Regions from separate parts of the Pseudomonas sp. GW-45 genome, predicted to be linked through region 1. Evidence: predicted binding sites of a transcription regulator. Region 1 holds the regulator's gene; the other holds the start of a gene.
What was found. Region 1 encodes FliA, which starts transcription of late flagellar genes. Its sites were predicted from a motif close to CTAAAGTTTNNNNNNNNNNNGCCGNTAA; they were not measured.

Region 1 (6,647 bases):
TGCCACCTTTCATACTCGACGTGCTCTTTACCTTCAATATTGCACTGGCTTTGGTGGTGCTGTTGGTCGGCGCTTACGCCTTGCGCCCGCTTGATTTCGCCGTGTTCCCCACCATATTGCTGGTCGCCACCTTACTGCGCTTGGCGCTCAACGTAGCGTCTACGCGAGTGGTGCTGCTCTATGGTCATGAGGGTGGTGACGCGGCGGGTAAGGTTATTCAGGCCTTCGGTGAAGTGGTGATCGGCGGTAACTATGTTGTGGGTCTGGTGGTGTTCGCCATCCTGATGATTATCAACTTTGTGGTAGTTACCAAGGGTGCTGGGCGTATCTCAGAAGTGAGCGCTCGCTTCACCCTGGATGCTATGCCTGGCAAACAGATGGCAATCGACGCCGATTTGAATTCGGGTCTGATTGATCAGGAACAGGCCAAGACCCGGCGGATGGAGGTGTCGCAGGAAGCGGATTTCTACGGCTCCATGGACGGTGCCAGTAAGTTCGTACGCGGTGACGCGGTTGCCGGTCTGCTGATTCTGTTCATCAACGTGATTGGTGGTTTAGCCATCGGTATGGCGCAGCACGGCCTGCCATTCGCAGAAGCCGGCAAAATCTACGTGCTGTTGACCATTGGTGACGGTTTGGTGGCGCAAATTCCGTCGCTGCTGCTGTCTACCGCTGCCGCCATTATGGTGACGCGGGTCTCCACCTCTGAAGACATGGGCGCGCAGGTGCAGCGTCAGATGTTCACCTCGCCCAAGGCGCTGGCTATTGCCGCGGCGATCATGATCATCATGGGCCTGATTCCCGGCATGCCACACTTTTCCTTTATTGGTTTGGGTGCGCTGGCAGCCGGTGGCGCCTACGTGATTGCCAAACGACAGCAGGTCAAGGTTGAAGAGGACGCTGAGGTTGAGCGCAAGCAGGCGCTGCCGCCAGCGGTGCAGTCGCCAGAAACCCGTGAGCTGGGCTGGGATGACGTCACCCCGGTCGACATGGTGGGGTTGGAGGTAGGTTACCGTTTGATTCCGCTGGTCGACCGGAACCAGGGTGGGCAGTTGCTGGCGCGGATTAAGGGCGTGCGTAAAAAACTGTCACAGGACTTGGGCTTTTTGATGCCCTCGGTACACATCCGCGACAACCTCGATCTGGCACCCAATGCCTATAGATTGACGCTGATGGGTGTTGGCGTAGCTGAAGCTGAGGTTTACCCAGACCGTGAGCTGGCAATCAACCCAGGCCAGGTATTTGGCGAAATCAAAGGCTTGGCGGGTAAAGATCCTGCCTTTGGGTTGGATGCGGTATGGATCGAGCCGATGCAGAAAGACCAGGCTCAGTCGCTTGGTTACACGGTAGTCGACGCCAGCACCGTGGTGGCCACCCACATCAACCAAATTCTGCACAAGCACGCACATGAGCTGATTGGCCATGAGGAAGTGCAGCAGCTGCTGCAAGTGCTGGCCAAGGCTTCGCCAAAGCTGGCTGAGGAGCTAGTGCCAGGGCTTATTTCAGTCTCCAATCTGCTCAAAGTGTTGCAGGGCCTGCTGCAGGAGCAGGTGCCGGTGCGCGACATTCGGACCATCGCTGAGTCTATCGCTAACAGCTCGGGCAAGAGTCAAGATACTGGCGCTGTGATTGGGGCAGTGCGCGTTGCGCTGTCGCGCTCGATCGTGCAAAGCATTGTGGGGCTTGACTCCGAGCTGCCTGTGATCACTCTGGAGCCAAGGTTGGAACAGATGTTGCTACAGAGTCTTCAGAAGGCTGGGCAGGGTGTCGATGATGGCATGTTGCTGGAGCCCGGGATGGCAGAAAAACTGCAACGCTCGTTGTCAGAAGCGGTGCAGCGTCAGGAAGTACAGGGCAAGCCAGCGATCCTGCTGGTGGCTGGGCCGATTCGGATGATGATGGCCAAGTTTGTCCGCTACGCCGCCCCCGGAGCTCATGTGTTGTCCTACCAGGAAATTCCGGACAGCAAGCAGGTGACCATAGTCGCCACGGTCGGACAGAACTGAGCCAAGGCTCAAGAACGCAGATTAAACGCAGCCTGGCGCGATGCGCGGGGCACCGGTAACTGATGAGGTCAGCCATGAAAGTCAAACGTTTCTTTGCCGCCGATATGCGCCAAGCGATGAAACTGGTGCGTGATGAGCTGGGCGCTGACGCCTCGATTATCGCTAACCGCCGTGTGGCTGGTGGGGTAGAGCTGACCGCAGCGCTGGACTATGTTGCGCCGCGCATCACGCCGCCGACGCCAGGGCTGGATCAGGAACTGAAAAAGACCCAAGAGCGCATTGTTGCCGCCCGCGCCGAGCTTGAGGTGGGCCAAATGGTTTCGCGTAATCAGCCAACCGTTAACCGTCAATTATTCGGGGACAGCATGCGCGCGGCGGCCGAGCAAGGCTCGCCGGTTGCGCGCGACCTGCTTGATCGTCTGGTGCAAGAGCCAAGCGAAGAGCCGCCGGTGCAGCGCAAGGTGAGTGCTGCAGCTCCTGTCGCTGATGCGGCTGAAAGTACTGGGCTTAGTGCTATGCGCGCCGAGCTGGCAGGGTTGCGTGAGATGTTGGAGTCGCAGTTGGGCGGTATGGCTTGGGGCCAACTCAACCAGCGTCAGCCTAAACAGGCTGGCTTGTGGCGCCGGCTGACACAGATCGGTTTGCCGGCAGAAATCTGCCAGAATCTACTGAGTCAGGTCGCTGACGTGACTGACGTCCGCCAAGCTTGGCGCCTGGTACTGGCGCACCTATCGCACCGCATTCCTACTTTGCGTGAAGATATGCTGGACCAAGGCGGTATTATCGCATTGGTCGGCCCAACCGGCGCAGGCAAAACCACCACACTGGGCAAGTTGGCAGCACGTTACGTGCTTAAGCACGGTAGCCAGCATGTGGCCCTGGTGACTATGGATACCTATCGCATTGGCGCGCATGAACAGCTGCGTACCCTCGGCCGCATTCTTGACGTGCCGGTGCGAGTAGTTGATGAGCAGAACAGCTTGCAGGATGTGCTGGCTGATTTTTCCGGTAAGCGTTTAGTGTTGGTAGATACGGCCGGCCTGCAAGCGCAGGACCCGTATCTGCGCGGTCAGCTGAACGCACTGGCGCAACAGGGCCAGCAAGTGCGTAAATTGTTGGTGTTGGCGGCAACCAGTCAGTACCGTGTCATGAAGGCGGCTTATCACAACTATAAAAGTTGTGGGCTCAGTGGTTGCGTTCTGACTAAAGTCGACGAGGCCGCAACGCTGGGTGAGTCATTAGGGCTGGCTATGGAGCAGGGTTTGCCGGTAGCCTATCTGGCAGATGGCCAGCGAATCCCAGACGATATCAATCGTGCGCTAGGGCACCAGTTGGTAAGTCGCGCGGTCAGTATGGCGGGTAATGAGGCGCCTGAAGATCAGGCGATGGCAGATGTGTTTGCCGGCATGATGCATGGCCAGCGGGCAAGCTAAGCGAAATCAACAATTCAAGGTAATCAACGTAGATGGGTAGCAATCATCCGGTTCAGGTTATCGCAGTCACCGGCGGCAAGGGTGGTATCGGCAAAACTAATGTGTCGGTCAATCTCAGCCTTGCGCTGGCGGAGTTGGGGCGCCGAGTCGTGCTGTTGGATGCCGACTTAGGGCTAGCCAACGTTGACGTATTGCTTGGGTTAAAACCCAAAGCTACGTTGGCTGACGTGCTGGAAGGCAAATGTGATCTGCGCGACGTGATGATCCCCGGTCCCGGTGGTATCCGCGTCGTGCCTGCGGCGTCGGGCGCGGCGAATATGGTTAACCTTAGCCCCCAACAGCATGCAGGTCTGATCCAGTCGTTCAGCGAGGTTGGTGACAATATCGACGTGCTGATTGTCGACACTGCCGCTGGTATCGGCGATTCGGTGGTTAGCTTCGTGCGGGCAGCCCAGGAAGCACTGGTTGTCGTCTGCGATGAGCCTACCTCTATTACCGACGCTTATGCGCTGATCAAACTGCTAAATCGTGATCACGGCATGACGCGTTTCCGAATTCTGGCCAATATGGTGAACACCCCGCAGGAAGGTCGAATGGTGTTTGCTAAACTGTCTAAAGTAACTGACCGGTTTCTCGACGTAGCACTGCAATACGTCGGGGCGGTACCTTTCGATGAAGCGGTGCGCAAGTCCGTACAGAAGCAACGTGCAGTCTATGAAGCTTTTCCGCGCAGCAAAGCGGCCATGGCGATTAGAGCAATTGCGCAGAAGGTGGACTCATGGCCTTTACCGGCCAATCCACGCGGACACCTGGAATTCTTCGTCGAACGTCTGGTACGGCCTACCGGCTCAGGCCTATGATTGCATCGGCTGGCGGACTAAGCATGTATACACGAGCACAACGTTCTGCGAATGACCAGGATCGACTCGTTGAGCAATATGCTCCGCTAGTGAAGCGCATCGCCTACCATCTGCTCGGCCGATTGCCGTCCAGTGTACAGGTTGATGATCTGATCCAGGCCGGCATGATTGGCCTGTTAGAGGCTTCTCGTAAGTTCGACTTCGGCAAAGGTGCCAGCTTTGAAACATATGCTGGTATCCGCATCCGTGGTGCCATGCTTGATGAAGTACGCAAAGGTGATTGGGCGCCACGTTCAGTGCATCGAAATACACGCATGGTCAGTGATGCGATGCGCGCGGTTGAATCTCGTTTGGGTCGCGACGCTAAAGATCACGAGATTGCTGCCGAACTTGATATGAGTCTTGAAGAATATTACGCGATTCTCAACGACACCGCGGGCAGCAAGCTCTTTAGCTTTGATGATCTGTTGGAAAGTGGTGCGCCGGCCGATGTACAGGGTGATTTCGAGCCTTTCTCTGGGCTGGAAGATGAACGTTTTCGCGGCGCGTTGGCGGAAGCAATCGACGGTTTACCTGAACGGGAACGTCTGCTTCTGTCGCTGTATTACGATGAAGAACTGAACCTCAAAGAGATCGGCGCGGTGTTGGGAGTAAGTGAGTCGCGGGTAAGTCAGCTGCATAGTCAATGTGCCGCACGACTGCGCGCCCGTCTATCAAGTTGGCGAAATGATTGATTTTGTCGCTAACATCCGGACAATGCTCGAATTGCGCAAATAGTAGCACTGTGCCTGATCCTGTTTTGATGGCTGTAAACTGAAGATATTGTGAACAACCGGTTGCGCAGCAGCAGGCTATTCAGAGTTTCTTTATACGGCTAGTTTGGCCATTGCAATGGGTTTTCGGGGTGCAGGCCTGCACTTTCCCTGGTTTGTACGGAGGTCGACTTGGACAAGAATATGAAAATTCTCATCGTTGATGATTTTTCAACGATGAGGCGCATTATCAAAAACCTGTTGCGCGACCTGGGTTTTACCAACACGGCTGAAGCCGATGATGGCAATACCGCATTGCCGATGCTGCAGAGTGGTAACTTCGATTTTCTGGTGACTGACTGGAACATGCCCGGCATGAGTGGCATCGACCTGCTGCGTGCAGTCCGTGCTGACGAGCGTCTGAAGCACCTGCCGGTGCTGATGGTGACCGCTGAAGCCAAACGGGACCAGATCATCGAAGCAGCCCAGGCGGGTGTTAACGGTTATGTTGTGAAGCCTTTTACTGCTCAGGCTTTGAAAGAAAAAATCGAAAAGATTTTTGAGCGAGTGCAAGCAAAATAATAATCAACCGGGGTACAGGTTATGGCGTTAAGTAAGGATCCCGGCCAGGCGACTGCTCAGGAATTTGAACATTCCCTCAAGGACAATGCGCGCCAATTGGTCGATCATCTGGAGCAGGGTGACTTCGCCGAAGCTCTATTGGTGATTCACGCAATAAATCAAGCCCGTGATCGCGGTCTTTATCATGAGGTGGGGCAGCTCACCCGTGCGTTGCACAACTCCATTGTCAACTTTCAGATAGACACCACCCACGCCCTGGGTGATGAAACTGAAACCTCGAAAATTTCTGATGCCTCGGATCGCCTGGATTATGTGGTGCAGCTGACCGATAAGGCAGCCAATCGCACTATGGACCTGGTAGAAATCAGCGCGCCAAAGATATCTGAACTGGGCGGTGAAGCGGCGGCTTTGCGTAGCGACTGGCGGCGTTTGCAGCGGCGTGAGATGGCGGCCGATGAGTTTCGTGAACTGTATAAGCGTATGGGTGACTTTCTTGAGAAAACCGAAAATACCAGCAATGACGTATCGGGCCATCTTAACGATATTTTGATTGCGCAGGATTATCAGGACCTTACCGGTCAGGTGATCAAGCGCGTCATTACGCTAGTGCACGATGTCGAAGAAAGTTTGCTCAGCTTGGTTCGCATGGCGGGCCAGGTGGATCGAATTACTGGCATCAACCACGCAGAAACCGCCAGCGAGACAAAAAAAACCTCACCCAGGGGTGAAGGTCCGCAAATTCATGCCGATACAAGAGAAGACGTTGTATCCGGGCAGGACGAAGTCGACGATCTTTTGTCCAGCCTGGGGTTCTGACTCCTGCAAAAAATCGCCGACACCGAGTGTGACGGCAACGGCCAGACTAGTTGTGAAATAGTCAGGCTTGCTGGTTCCGGATTAGCGACTAATAACAGCGGACTGCGCCCAAGCAGCGATACTAGCCCAACGCATTACCGTTTACTGTTAACACGCCCGAGGGGAGTGGGTGCATGAGTTTCGATGCGGATGAAGAGA
Region 2 (6,647 bases), 510 kb from region 1:
GCAGCAGCGCGAATGTCATCTAGATCATCCAGTGTGCGATAAACCAGCTTTGAATTACCTTCAGCGCCAGCAATCGGCGGTACAAAAGGATATGAGCCAGTCGCCAGCACCAGGCGGTCGTAGGGCTGGCGGCCCTCGCTAGTAACCACCTCTTTGCGCTCGCGGTCGATCTCCAGTACTGCCACGCCTAGGTGCATGTGCACCCCATGCTGTGTATAAAAATCGGCTTCGCACATGGCCAATGACTCGGCATCACGACCACCGAAATACTCCGAGAGGTGTACGCGATCGTAAGCGCGCTGAAGCTCCTCACCGAACACGTGCACTTGATATTGGGCAAGCGCACCTTGCTCGGTCAGTTGCTCGACACAATGATGACCGACCATCCCGTTACCAATGATGACCAGTGTTTCGTTCTTGATCGGGGTCACTTTCGAGTTCATCGCCTTTCCTCAGTCGAAGCCGCAGCCGGCACGGGCCGGCAAAAAAACAAAAAAAAAGCGCCTGGAGTCCTCTTCGGGACTCCAGGCGCCGTTGCCTGGTACTACTCAAATTGTGTTGTGGGCGCTAGCCTGAGCTTCGTTGCTCGGATCACCCGCTTCCCAGCCTTGCGGCAGATGGTCGACGATGACCACCGGAAGTTTAGGCTGCAAAAAACAGCCACTGAGCAGACAAAAGCAATTGGCGTGCCAAAGTTATACGAAGAAGGATTGAGGAGCAGATGACGGATTATTTAAATAAAATTAAATCAATTAATACATCACGCTACAGAGGAAACTTAATATTATTTATATACGAAAATTTAATGCCAACTAGGCCGTGATAAGCCAAAGCAGAATGAACCAGAAGAGTGCGGAATTGAGAGAAAACACCGTTTTGGTGCAAGGCCTCAGGCTTTACCCACGCGTTCGCGGGACGAGCCAGAAGCCACGACGAGCCGCTCGAGCAGCATGTCCACCAGCAGTAATTGAGCGCTGATCGCCCGCGTAGCAACCTGAAAGAACTCCACTGAATGCACTGCCGGAGACGGCTGGCGGTCCAGTAGTGTGCGAATGCGCTCGAGCAAGAGGTCCAGCGCATCCTCCGCGTCACGCACCGGCTGGCTGACCAGAATACGTAAATCCGGATCCGAGATCAGCCGCGCCAGAGCAGCATACGACTGCTCATTGATCTGCTTATTCAATACTTGCAATTGGTTACGCCAAATCGGCAGGTTTTGGCGATTGGCTGCGATACCGGTGCCGACAGCGCGGCTTTGACCCAGCAGCTCAATACTCTGCAGCAACTCAAACCACAACCCTTCCGCCTGCGGCGCCAAGCGCCCCAGACAGACTAAATCAAATCGGTTGGCCAAGGCTTCAATGGTCTGCAAAAGACAAGCAATCATATCGTTGTGCAGTGTCAGCAAGTGCTCGGCACTTTCGTGTTCGAAGCCACTTTCAATCTTTTGCCAGATATCCCGCGCTTGATGCCAACTGTCATACCAATACAGCGATGCCTCGTATTGGCCGATCGTCTTCAGTAACTGCAGCAGTTGCTGATGCACCGACCAGCGCCGAGGTTCCAGTGAATGCTCGCCAGACATCGCGCCGAAGGAAAGCCCACGGTGACGTTGCACCTGTTCCAGCAACTGACGCAGTAGTTGAATCTGCGTAATCGCCTGCTGTCGTTGCTCACGCGCGGCGCGCTTGCGCACCCGGCGCAAGCGAAACAAACCAATGGCAGAAAGCACTATTATAGAAATGCACAGCGTCCATATCATGCCAACACTTCCCTGAAGGCCCCGATCAGGCAGTTGAAAAAACACTCACGTTGCCGATACCGCGCTAAAAAGCGCACTACAGCAGGCGAACTGCGCTTTTTATGTTGCCCGCCTGGCCTATTTTCTCAGTAACCCGGAGGTTCTTCTAAGCTACTTTTTGCAGAGTAGCTCGATCCGATATCCGTCGGGATCTTCAACAAAGGCCAGCACACTCTGCCCGTGCTTCATCGGACCCGGCTCGCGCACCACCTTGCCGCCTGCCGATTTAATCTGCTCACAGGCTTTGTACACATCCAGTACTTCGATGGCGATATGACCATAGCCGCTGCCCAGATCGTACTCGTTGGTGTCCCAGTTATGCGTAAGCTCTAGCGCGGTGTGTTCTGCTTCGTTGCCATAGCCGACGAACGCCAGGGTAAAGCGCCCTTCCGGGTAATCCTTACGCCGCAGCAAGGTCATACCCAACACTTCAGTGTAGAAAGCGACGGATTTTTCCAGATTACCGACGCGTAGCATGGTGTGCAAAATACGCATATTCACAACCTTTAATTAGAAGCATCAAAGTAAAGCTACAAGCTTCAGACTCGTCTTGCCAGCCTGACAGCAAAACGCCCGGATGACCGGGCGTTTTGTAGATCACCGCGTAGCTCAGAGCAGCTTGCGACCCTTGTTAGCAGCAATGCGCATACGCAGCGCATTCAGCTTGATAAAGCCTGCTGCATCGGCCTGATCGTAGGCGCCCGCATCGTCTTCAAAGGTAGCGATGTTGGCATCAAACAGCGAGTCGTCAGACTTGCGGCCAACCACCATCACGTTGCCCTTGTAGAGCTTGAGACGCACGACACCGTTAACCTGTGCCTGGGATGCATTAATCATCTGTTGCAGCATCACCCGCTCAGGGCTCCACCAGAACCCGTTGTAGATCAGCTCGGCGTATTTGGGCATCAAGCTGTCTTTCAGGTGAGCGACTTCACGGTCCAGAGTGATGGACTCGATAGCGCGGTGACCTTTCAGCATGATGGTGCCGCCGGGGGTTTCGTAGCAGCCACGGGATTTCATGCCCACAAAGCGGTTTTCAACGATATCCAGACGACCAATACCGTTGTCGCCACCTACCTTGTTCAGGTAAGCCAGCACGGTAGCCGGGCTCATATCCTTTCCGTCGATGGCAACGATGTCGCCATTCTGGTAGCTGAGCTCAATGTAGGTAGCTTGGTCAGGCGCATTTTCCGGCGATACGGACCAGCGCCACATGTCTTCTTCGTGCTCGGCCCAGGTATCTTCCAGCACGCCGCCTTCAAAGGAGATGTGCAGCAAGTTGGCGTCCATGGAATAAGGCGACTTCTTCTTACCGTGACGTTCGATCGGAATATCGTGCTTGGCCGCGTAATCCATCAATTTCTCACGCGACAACAAATCCCACTCGCGCCAAGGCGCAATCACTTTAACGCCTGGCTTGAGCGCATAGGCACCCAATTCGAAGCGCACTTGATCGTTGCCTTTGCCGGTCGCACCATGCGAGATGGCATCAGCGCCGGTCTCGTTGGCAATCTCAATCAGGCGCTTGGCGATCAGTGGGCGTGCGATAGAGGTACCCAGCAGGTACTCGCCTTCATACACAGTGTTGGCGCGGAACATCGGGAACACGAAGTCGCGAACAAATTCTTCACGCAGGTCATCGATGTAGATTTCCTTGACGCCCATGGCTTCTGCCTTGGCACGCGCTGGCTCTACTTCCTCGCCTTGGCCCAGATCTGCGGTGAAGGTCACCACTTCGCAGTTGTAGGTTTCCTGCAGCCACTTGAGGATGACCGAGGTATCCAGGCCGCCGGAATAGGCGAGGACGACTTTATTGACTTCTGCCATGAGGTGCTCCCTTAACAAGACTGTACCGCCACTCACGCAGGAGCGGACGAAAGGCAGCTATTCTAGCGTCAAGGCACAAGGAATCACAGGGGAGCTACGGGGAGTTTTAGTGATACAGCAGCTGAAAAGTACGCTTATGCGCGGCTTATGCCGCGCTTAATCCTTCTCTAGACGTAACATGACCCGGCGATTAGCCGCTCGGCCTTGTGCCGTTCGATTGCTCGCGACCGGATAACGATCACCATGAAAGCGCATGGCAAACAGGTCTTCGTTCACGCCCTTTTCAACTAGATAATCTTTCACCGCCAAGGCGCGCTGACGTGACAACTCACGATTATCCAGGCGGTTACCCTGATTGTCGGAATGACCATCCAGCACGATCTCTTTGATCTCATCATCGGCCTTTATATACATAACCGCTGCGTCCAACATCGATTTCGCTTGGGCATTCAGCGTCTCGCCACCAGAACCGAAGCTAATCAAACTCTCCGAAATCTGGGCGTAACTGACTGGCAGTAAACCGCTGATACATTTTTGAAAATCTAACCACGCCTGCTGATAACCAACGCTCGACACCACCACGCGGACCGGCGCACCGCCTGCGTAGCCATTGCGCATAATCGTCGGTTGCAAGCCAGACGCCAGACCAGCAAGCATGCGACCTGCCTGCTGGTAGGGCACCTGCATCACGCCAGCACCTTGTTTCACGGTTACCTGCCCCACCGGGACAGCTGCCGTACCGGGGCGCCATGGCGGCGGCTCGTTGTAAAGTTGCGCAGCGCCAGAACTCATGGGGTTATCCCATGACGTCAACTCGAACGCAGCTGGCTCGCCCGCATGCCGCACAAAACTGGCCTCGCCATAACCAGCGACCGATTGGTTCAATCGACAGGCAAACTCATCGCCCGCAACCTGCCATTGCACATCTTCCATGCGCGTCTGAAAGGTCAGCGCCTGCGCAGGCAAAGCCAGCGCTAACAGAAGTACCGGGTACGTTCGCGTCACCACGCTTGTCACCTCTTCAACCGCCGGCTTCACGCCAGCGCAACTAATCGCTCTTGCCAGTCTCATCGGCTGCACGACGCTAATCTTTACCGGCAGATGCAGATAAATACCGAGCAATCCCCTGTACGGCGCTTAGTTCAAGGCGTTCAGACGTTGTCAAACGGTGTGAAAAAACCGCTGCTTACGGTAGCATTGCGGCATTACTCTGTTCTGGAAGCCCTACGCATGACTGACCGCCTCACGCTCACCCGGCCAGATGACTGGCATATTCACCTTCGCGATGGAGAGGTTCTCAGCCACACGGTTGCTGACGCCGCGCGTACTTTTGCTCGCGCGATCATCATGCCCAATCTGGTACCGCCGGTGAGGGATGCGCAGGAAGCCGCCAGTTATAAGTCCCGTATTTTGGCGGCTCGGCCAGCCGGCTCGCATTTTGAGCCGCTGATGGTGCTTTATCTGACCGATCACACCAGCCCCGAGATTGTGCGTGAGGCTAAGCAAAGCGGTCAGGCCATCGCCGCTAAGCTTTACCCGGCCGGCGCCACCACCAACTCACAGTCTGGCGTCACCGCACTGAATAAAATCTACCCGGCGCTCGAAGCCATGGCCGAATTAGGCATGCCGCTACTAGTGCACGGCGAAGTGACCCATGCCGCGGTGGATATTTTTGATCGCGAGAAGGCCTTCATTGATCAGCAGTTAGTGCAGCTGGTGGACCGCTTCCCTACTTTAAAAGTCGTCTTTGAACACATCACTACCGCGGACGCGGTGGAGTTCGTCAAACAGGCCCCGGACAACGTGGGCGCGACCATTACCGCACACCATTTGCTGTTCAATCGGAACCACATGCTGGTAGGCGGAATTCGTCCGCATCTATTTTGCCTGCCGATCCTCAAGCGCGAGAAACACCAGCAAGCGCTGTGCGAAGCCGTCGCCTCCGGTTCCAGTAAGTTTTTCCTGGGGACCGACTCCGCGCCCCACGCCCGCCATGCCAAAGAAGCAGCATGCGGCTGCGCTGGCTGCTACACCGCATACGCCGCCATTGAACTTTACGCCGAAGCCTTCGATGGCCTTGGCGCGCTGGACAAACTGGAAGGCTTTGCCAGCTTCCACGGACCTGATTTCTATGGCCTGCCGCGCAATACCGACCAAATCACGCTGATTCGTGATAGCTGGCAGGCGCCGGAACAGCTACCCTTTGGCGACCAGTGCGTGATTCCGCTACGCGCAGGTGAAAACCTGCAATGGCGTCTGGCCTGACCAACCCTCTTTGCGATGCTAAGGATTACGCGTGAGTGAGTTCGACTTTGACAGTGACACCGATGGCCTGGATGCCCCAACGTCCAGCAAACCCAAATCGCCTATGGCCTATCGGTTCCGGGGCTTTCTGCCGGTTGTCATAGATGTCGAAACCGGCGGATTTAACGCTGCGACCGACGCGCTACTGGAGATCGCAGCGACCACCATCAGCATGGATGATGAGGGCATGGTCTACGCTGACCAAACCCATTTTTTCCGGGTTGAGCCTTTCGAAGGTGCCAATATAGAGGCCGCAGCTTTGGAGTTTACCGGCATCAAGCTGGATCACCCGCTGCGCCAAGCGGTAAGCGAAGAGCACGCCATCACCGAGATATTCAAGCACGTGCGTAAAGCGGTGAAGTCAGCCGGCTGCAAGCGCGCCGTTCTAGTCGGCCACAACGCCTTCTTTGACCTCGGTTTTGTTAACGCGGCGGTTGAGCGCATCGATATCAAGCGCAACCCGTTCCACCCCTTCTCCTGCTTTGACACCGCTACCCTGGGCGGCCTGGCCTACGGTCAAACCGTCCTGGCCAAGGCCTGCAACGCTGCTGGTATGGACTTTGATGGCCGCGAGGCTCACTCCGCGCGCTACGACACCGAAAAGACCGCTGAACTATTTTGCACCATCGTCAACCGCTGGAGAGAAATGGGCGGCTGGCCACCGGTAGATTGAGCACTGCCTCATCTGCGCCTTTTAGCACCTCATCAGAGGGCA

Region 2: a site for FliA is predicted at 4,696-4,723, ahead of AC1XYH_RS06565 (flagellar protein MotY). Genes of this name have one in related genera too.

The regions. Positions count from the first base shown of each region.
Region 1 is NZ_CM167674.1:948,160-954,806, forward strand. Features, by position in the region: gene flhA (flagellar biosynthesis protein FlhA) at 1-2,006, shown strand, start outside; gene flhF (flagellar biosynthesis GTPase FlhF) at 2,081-3,439, shown strand; gene fleN (flagellar synthesis regulator FleN) at 3,472-4,299, shown strand; gene AC1XYH_RS04310 (RNA polymerase sigma factor FliA) at 4,299-5,033, shown strand; gene AC1XYH_RS04315 (chemotaxis response regulator CheY) at 5,256-5,633, shown strand; gene AC1XYH_RS04320 (protein phosphatase CheZ) at 5,655-6,449, shown strand; gene AC1XYH_RS04325 (chemotaxis protein CheA) at 6,623-6,647, shown strand, end outside.
Region 2 is NZ_CM167674.1:1,457,587-1,464,233, reverse strand. Features, by position in the region: gene nirB (nitrite reductase large subunit NirB) at 1-443, opposite strand, end outside; gene AC1XYH_RS06580 (hypothetical protein) at 890-1,762, opposite strand; gene gloA (lactoylglutathione lyase) at 1,913-2,296, opposite strand; gene AC1XYH_RS06570 (argininosuccinate synthase) at 2,411-3,628, opposite strand; gene AC1XYH_RS06565 (flagellar protein MotY) at 3,785-4,633, opposite strand; gene pyrC (dihydroorotase) at 4,859-5,893, shown strand; gene rnt (ribonuclease T) at 5,925-6,605, shown strand.